Regions from separate parts of the Streptomyces sp. NBC_01381 genome, predicted to be linked through region 2. Evidence: riboswitches for the same ligand, from Rfam matches in the RefSeq annotation. Region 2 holds a riboswitch; the other holds the start of a gene.
The links. A riboswitch is a leader RNA that binds a small molecule or an ion and turns the genes downstream of it on or off. The one in region 2 is predicted to bind cyclic di-AMP.
Positions count from the first base shown of each region.

Region 1: another riboswitch for cyclic di-AMP. It lies ahead of OG453_RS08495 (transglycosylase family protein); the one in region 2 lies ahead of OG453_RS22135 (C40 family peptidase).

Region 1 is NZ_JAPEPI010000001.1:1,746,067-1,749,860, forward strand. Features, by position in the region: gene OG453_RS08485 (cytochrome P450) at 1-533, shown strand, start outside; gene OG453_RS08490 (transglycosylase family protein) at 695-1,714, shown strand; cyclic di-AMP (ydaO/yuaA leader) riboswitch at 1,908-2,102, shown strand; gene OG453_RS08495 (transglycosylase family protein) at 2,106-2,816, shown strand; gene eno (phosphopyruvate hydratase) at 3,079-3,794, shown strand, end outside.
Region 2 is NZ_JAPEPI010000002.1:88,764-92,557, reverse strand. Features, by position in the region: gene pcrA (DNA helicase PcrA) at 1-1,678, opposite strand, end outside; cyclic di-AMP (ydaO/yuaA leader) riboswitch at 1,922-2,078, shown strand; gene OG453_RS22135 (C40 family peptidase) at 2,086-3,294, shown strand; gene OG453_RS22130 (hypothetical protein) at 3,384-3,737, opposite strand.

The DNA.
Region 1 (3,794 bases), on a different contig from region 2:
TCTTCGCCGGTTTTGAGACCACCGTCAATCTCATCGGGAACGGGACCTACGCGCTCCTCACCCACCCCGAGCAGCGCGAGCGCCTCCAGGAGTCCCTCAAGGGAGGGGACATGGGGCTGCTTGAGACCGGTATCGAGGAACTGCTCCGCTTCGATGGGCCCGTTGAGCTGGCCACCTGGCGGTTCGCCACCGAGCCGTTGACCATCGGCGGGCAGGACATCGCGCAGGGCGACCCCGTTCTCGTCGTGCTCGCCGCCGCCGACCGCGACCCCGAGCGGTTCGAGGACCCCGACACGCTCGACCTCTCCCGGCGCGACAACCAGCACCTCGGATACGGGCATGGCATTCACTATTGCCTGGGTGCGCCGCTCGCCCGGCTCGAAGGGCAGGCCGCCCTCGCGACCTTGCTACGCCGCCTCCCTGACCTGCGCCTCGCGGCGGAACCAGGTGATTTGCGCTGGCGAGGCGGGCTCATCATGCGCGGACTGCGCACGCTGCCGGTGGAGTTCACACCCGCACAGAAGCACACCTGAGGCACCCTTGAGCTGACGGTGCGTCAAGACTGTGACTTTCACGTGATCTCCGCTGCATCGACTTGTGACAACTGTTCGACTGCGGCTACGTTCACCGACGACTCGGCATCCGCTGTCGCAGCAGCCGCAGTCGCCTCTGCAGTCTTCTGAAAGGCACTTGCATGCTCTCCGGTAATGGTCGTCACCGACGCCCCCGCCAAGCCCCGGCCCTCATCGTCGCGGCAGGTGTCACCGGATCAGCCATCGCGATCCCGCTGCTCGGCGCCACCAGCGCGAGCGCCGCGGACACCGCCACCTGGGACAAGCTCGCGGAGTGCGAGAGCGGCGGCTCCTGGAGCCTGGACCCGGGCAACGGCTACTACGGCGGCCTCCAGATGTCCCAGGAGACGTGGGAGCAGTACGGCGGTCTCGACTACGCCCCCTACGCCGACCAGGCCAGCCGTTCGCAGCAGATAGCCGTCGCCGAGCAGGTCCTGGCCGACCAGGGCCCCGGCGCCTGGCCCAGCTGCGGAGTGATCGCTGGGCTGAGCAAGGACGACGCCCCGGCCGATGTCGACCCGGGTGCCCCGATCACCTCACTGCCCTCGGACGAGCCGACCGACACGAGCGGGTCCGGCGACGCGGGCGAGTCGGGTGACTCGGGCGACTCGGCCGACCCCTCGGAGAAGCCGTCTGAGGAGCCGTCGGAGAAGCCCTCCGAGAAGCCGTCCGAGAAGCCGTCCGCAAAGCCCTCGGAGAAGCCGTCCGAGAAGCCCTCCGAAAAGGCCGACTCCGGCGACGACTCCCGAGACAAGAATCACGACGAGTCGGGCGACTCCGGCAGTGATTCGGACAAGTCCGGGCAGAACGACTCCACTTCGCCCGCCACCCCGAACTCCACCCCCTCCACCGGCGCGGGCGAAGGCTCCGGCCGGCACCGCGGCGACAGCGCGGACGACGGCCAGGCCAAGAACGGCGACCGCGACGGCTCGGGGCGGCACGCGTCGCGCGGCGACGACCGCGCGAAGGACGGCGCCGACGGGACGTACACCGTCCGCTCCGGAGACAACCTCTGGACCATCGCCGACGACCTCGGCGTACAGGGCGGATGGAGCGCGCTCTACGCCGAGAACAAGAAGTCCGTCGGAACCGATCCCGACCTCATCCTCCCCGGTCAGAGCCTCGATTTGGGCGAAAAGTAAGGGAAGTTGACGAAGAGTCGGCCAGTCGCTTCGCGCTGAATGTCCGGTTTGGCGTAAGTGAGAGATGGGTCTCAGAAGCCCTGATCGTCTTTGAAATTCGGCGGATCGCATGACTACGGTCGTGACCGCTCGCCACAGCGGGCCCCGCCGGTCGGTACGCCTAGTCCTGCCAACGGCCGTTCGGGAACAGTCGTCGCGTCAAGCGCCGTAGGCAGGAGCGGGGGACCCAATGGTTTCCGCCGGGCCCGGCCGCACAGCAGCAGAACGAAGAAGCTGCCGAGCGGAGTTGGGACCGGCTAGGGGTTAAGTCGCGCTCAAGAAGCGCGGCCGGGCAACTTCATCGGCCCGAACCCGACAGCTCACCTCGTAGGCGTCGGTGAGGGGATCACTCATGCTGTTTTCCAGCAAGGGCAAGCACCGTCGTCCGTCCAAGGCCACCCGTGTCGCCACGCTCGCCGGCGTCACCGGTGTCGCGGTCGCCGCCCCGCTGATGGCCGCCGGATCGGCCTCCGCCGCCACCGGTTCCGAGTGGGACTCCGTCGCCCAGTGCGAGGCCGGCGGCAACTGGTCCATCAACACCGGCAACGGCTACTACGGCGGCCTGCAGTTCTCGGCCTCCACCTGGGCCGCGTACGGCGGCACGAAGTACGCCGCCACCGCCGACCAGGCCTCCAAGGCCCAGCAGATAGAGATCGGCGAGAAGGTTCTCGCGGGTCAGGGCAAGGGTGCCTGGCCGAGCTGTGGCGTGGGCCTCTCGGGTGCCGCGTACAGCGGTGGCGGTGCCGAGGAGAGCGCGCCGCAGCAGCAGCCGGCCGAGCAGCCGCAGAGCCAGCCGAGCGCCCAGACCGAGGCGCCGAAGCAGGAGGCCGCCCCGAAGCAGGCCGCCCCGAAGGCCGAGTCCAAGAAGACCGTCGAGACCCCGACCGGCAAGAAGGTCAAGAAGGGCGACGGCGAGTACAAGGTCAAGAAGGGCGACACCCTCTCCAAGATCGCCGAGGAGAAGGACGTCAAGGGCGGCTGGCACAAGGTGTACAAGCTCAACGGCGACATCATCGACAACGCCGACATGATCTACCCCGGTCAGCAGCTGCACCTCAGCTAAGAGCTGACAGAGCGGCGGCCGCGCCTCGGCGGAAGCGCGGCCCGCCCCACCCCCGTCCCCACGGGCTCCCCGTCCCGGTGCGCGTATCCCCCGTACGCACCGGGGCGGGGTCTTTTTGATCCACCGCTTTGTTCCGTTCGGAAACTTTTTGCTCTCGGTTTGTCCACAGGGCGGTCGCTCGGCTGGCTCTTGTCCGGGAGCCGGTTAGGCTCGTGTCCGCGAGGCCAACGCCCCGCGTACCCGCGTCACATCCCAGAAGGAGATGCTCGTGCCGTCCATCGACGTCGTCGTAGCCCGGGAAATCCTGGACTCCCGAGGCAACCCCACGGTCGAGGTCGAGGTCGGCCTCGACGACGGCAGCACGGGTCGTGCCGCCGTTCCGTCCGGTGCGTCCACCGGTGCTTTCGAGGCCATCGAACTCCGTGACGGTGACCCCAACCGTTACCAGGGCAAGGGCGTGGAGAAGGCCGTCCTCGCCGTCATCGAGCAGATCGGCCCGGAGCTCGTCGGGTACGACGCCACCGAGCAGCGCCTGATCGACCAGGCCATGTTCGACCTGGACGCCACCGACAACAAGGGCTCGCTCGGCGCCAACGCCATCCTCGGCGTCTCCCTCGCCGTCGCGCACGCCGCCTCCGAGGCCAGCGACCTGCCGCTGTTCCGCTACCTCGGCGGCCCGAACGCGCACCTGCTGCCCGTCCCGATGATGAACATCCTGAACGGCGGGTCGCACGCCGACTCCAACGTCGACATCCAGGAGTTCATGATCGCGCCGATCGGCGCCGAGTCGTTCTCCGAGGCCCTGCGCTGGGGCACCGAGGTCTACCACACCCTCAAGAAGGTCCTGAAGGACAAGGGTCTGTCGACCGGCCTCGGCGACGAGGGCGGCTTCGCCCCGAACCTGGACTCCAACCGCGCCGCGCTCGACCTCATCGTCGAGGCCATCAAGCAGGCCGGTTACGTCCCCGGCGAGCAGGT
Region 2 (3,794 bases):
GCACGGCCTCCAGGACGACGGCCGGGCCCGCACCGGACTCGACGATGGTCCGCAGCTCCTCCATCAGCGTGTTGAAACGCTTGACGGCGTTCGCCGAGCGGGCCGCCATTCCGTACGCCTCGTCGACGCGCTTCAGCGCCTGCGGGAAGGAGATCTTCTCGCGCTGCGAGAGCGCGTCGATCATCGCCTCCGCGCGGTCGCCGATGCCCCTCTTGGGTACGTTCAGAATGCGCCGCAGCGGGACGGAGTCCTCCGGGTTGGCGAGCACGCGCAGATACGCGAGGACGTCCCGGACCTCCTTGCGCTCGTAGAAGCGGACGCCGCCGACGACCTTGTAGGGCAGGCCGACGCGGATGAAGATCTCTTCGAAGACACGCGACTGCGCGTTCGTCCGGTAGAAGATCGCGACGTCGCCGGCCTTCGCGTCGCCCGCGTCGGTGAGCCGGTCGATCTCGTCGGCGACGAACTGCGCCTCGTCGTGCTCGGTGTCGGCGACATAGCCGGTGATGCGCGCGCCCGCGCCCGCGTTCGTCCACAGGTTCTTGGGGCGGCGGCTCTCGTTGCGCTCGATGACCGCGTTGGCGGCGGTCAGGATCGTCTGCGTGGAGCGGTAGTTCTGCTCCAGGAGGATCGTCGTCGCGTTCGGGTAGTCCTCCTCGAACTGGAGGATGTTGCGGATGGTGGCGCCGCGGAAGGCGTAGATCGACTGGTCCGCGTCACCCACGACACAGAGCTCGGCGGGTTCGCCGACATCACTGCCCTCGCCTCCGGAGGGGCCGACCAGCTCGCGCACCAGGGCGTACTGGGCGTGGTTGGTGTCCTGGTACTCGTCGACCATCACGTGCCGGAAGCGGCGCCTGTAGTGCTCGGCGACGTCCGGGAACGCGCGGAACATATGGACCGTCGTCATGATCAGGTCGTCGAAGTCGAGCGCGTTCGCCTCGCGCAGCCGCGACTGGTACATCGCGTACGCCTGGGCGAGGGTCTTCTCGAAGCCGTCGGCGGCCTGTCCCGCGAAGGTCTCCTCGTCGATCAGCTCGTTCTTCAGGTTCGAGACCTTGGCGCTAAAGGACTTCGGCGGGAACTTCTTGGGGTCGATGTCCAGGTCACGGCAGACCAGCGCCATGAGCCGCTTGGAGTCGGCGGCGTCGTAGATCGAGAAGGAGGAGGTGAAGCCCAGCTTCTTCGACTCGCGGCGCAGGATGCGGACGCAGGCGCTGTGGAAGGTCGACACCCACATCGCGTTGGCGCGCGGCCCGACGAGCTGCTCGACGCGCTCCTTCATCTCGCCCGCGGCCTTGTTCGTGAACGTGATCGCCAGGATCTGCCCCGGGTGCACATGCCGCTCGGCCAGGAGGTGCGCGATGCGGTGGGTCAGGACCCGGGTCTTGCCGGAGCCGGCACCGGCCACGATGAGCAGCGGGGAGTCCGCGTGCACGACGGCCGCGCGCTGGTTCTCGTTGAGACCGTCGAGCAGCGCCGCCGGGTCGATCACCGGGCGGGGCGCGCCGCCGCGGTAGTGCGCGTCCCGGGGCGTGGGCGCGTCGAACTTCCCGTCGAACAGATCATCCGGAATGGGCTCCGGAGCACTGTCCTCGGGCGGCGGCGGGGGCTCCCCCTCCGATGCCCGCGAGGGCTGGAGGTCCGCCAGGAAGCTGTCATCAAAGAGGCTGCTCATCGCCTCCCGAGTCTAGGCGGCCCCACTGACAACCCGCCCCGGGTTCCGGCCACCTTCATCTGCCTACGCCCCGCCCGCGGACGGTGACACTCCGCTACGGCACGGCGTGCCCGCGTCAAGAGCTTCGTAAAGTCACGAAAATGTATCGGGCATATCGAACATCAACCTTCACACGGACCACACGAGTTGGCTAGCGTGCTCCGCGGGCTGCTCGTACTTCCACCGGCGAACCCCGCCGGGAACGGGTGGCCTCCGCCGAGTCCGACCTCCTCGGAGCCGGGGACCCACCAAGACCTTGGGGTGAATCGGTCCCGTACGAAGTACGGGACTGTAGGGCAACCTTCCGAACCACCCGCCCGAACCCGACAGCTAACCCGGTAGGCGGTCTACGGAAGGAGTCGCCTCCCTTGGCGTCGCACCGCAAGCCGCGGACCCGCATTGCCGGCATACGCACCACTCCCGCCATCGGCATCACGACGGCGGCCCTCACCTCCGTGGCCCTCTTGTCGCAGAGCGCCCAAGCGGCCCCCTCGGCGCCACAGAAGCCCAGCCTCGAAGAGGTCCAGAAGAAAGTCGACGACCTCTACCAGCAGGCCGGCGTGGCCACCCAGAAGTACAACTCGGCCAAGGAGCGCACCGAGAAGCAGCGCAAGAAGGTCGACACCCTTCTGGACGACGTGGCCCAGCGCACGGACAAGCTGAACGAGGCCCGCCAGGAGCTCGGTTCGTTCGCCGCGGCCCAGTACCGCACCGGCGCCGTCTCCGAGACCGCCACGATGATGCTCGCCGATGACCCGCAGGGGTACTTCGACCAGAACCATCTCTCGGACCGGCTGACCGAGCGCCAGAAGAAGGCCGTCGACGACTACCAGACGCAGCAGGCGTCGGCGACGAAGCAGCGCACGAAGGCCGCGAAGTCCCTGGAGACGCTGAGCGATTCGCGGGACGACCTGAAGACGAGCAAGAAGACCGTCCAGGACAAGCTCACGAAGGCCCGGACGCTGCTCTCTGAGCTGACCGCCGAGGAGAAGGCGCGGCTCGCGGCGATCGAGAAGAAGAAGGAAGAAGAGGCCAAGCGCAAGGCCGCCGAACTGGCGGCCAAGCAGAAGGCCGAGGCGGAGGCGGAGGCCAAGCGCAAGGCGGCGGAAGAGGCAGCCGCCAAGGAGCGCGAGGAAGAGCAGCAGAACGACGGGACCGGCGGGACCGGCGACAACACGGAGACCCCGGACACCGGTACCGGCTCCGGGGACACCGACAGCGGCTACGCGACGAAGGCCGCGAAGGTCATCGCCTTCGCGGAGGCGCAGATCGGCAAGCCGTACGTGTGGGGTGCCACGGGCCCCGACTCCTACGACTGCTCCGGGCTCACCCAGGACGCGTGGAAGGCCGCGGGCATCTCCCTGCCGCGCACCACGTGGGACCAGGTGAAGGTCGGCACGACGGTGAAGACCGCCGACGCCAAGCCGGGTGACCTGGTGTTCTTCTACGACGACATCAGCCACGTAGGGATCTACATCGGCGACGGCAAGATGATCCACGCCCCGAAGCCGGGCACGAACGTCCGCGTCGAGTCGATCTACTACATGCCGATCCACAGCGTGGTGCGCCCCGCGTAACCCGCGCCTCTACGCCTACGCGCGCGTGGCCCGCATCCTCTCGGGGATGCGGGCCACGCGTGCGTAGTGCGTCGGTTGGATATCCGGACTCAGGTCCACAGCACCGCGATGAAGATGTTCGCCGTGGTCAGCAGCCCCACCGCACCGAACATGCGCTTGTCGACCTTCTCCTCGTCCCGCTTCACATAGACCAGCGCGAGGATCACGATCAGCACGGCCATCTTGATGCCGATCTTGAGGTTGTTGACCGGGTTGTCGTCCGCCTGGTTGAGGCCCACCAGGATCACGCCGGTGACCAGCATGGTCAGCGCGCCGTGCAGCATCGCGGGGTTGAAGCGGGCCGTGCCCTGGCCCATCTGCTTCATCTGGGTGAGGAAGCCGCCCAGCAGGGAGGCGATACCGATGATGTGCAGACCGACGAAGACATGGGTGAGTACGTCCATGGAACCGGAGCCTAGCCGGGGCCTTACCACCGCTCGGCACCCAGGTGGGCCACAAGC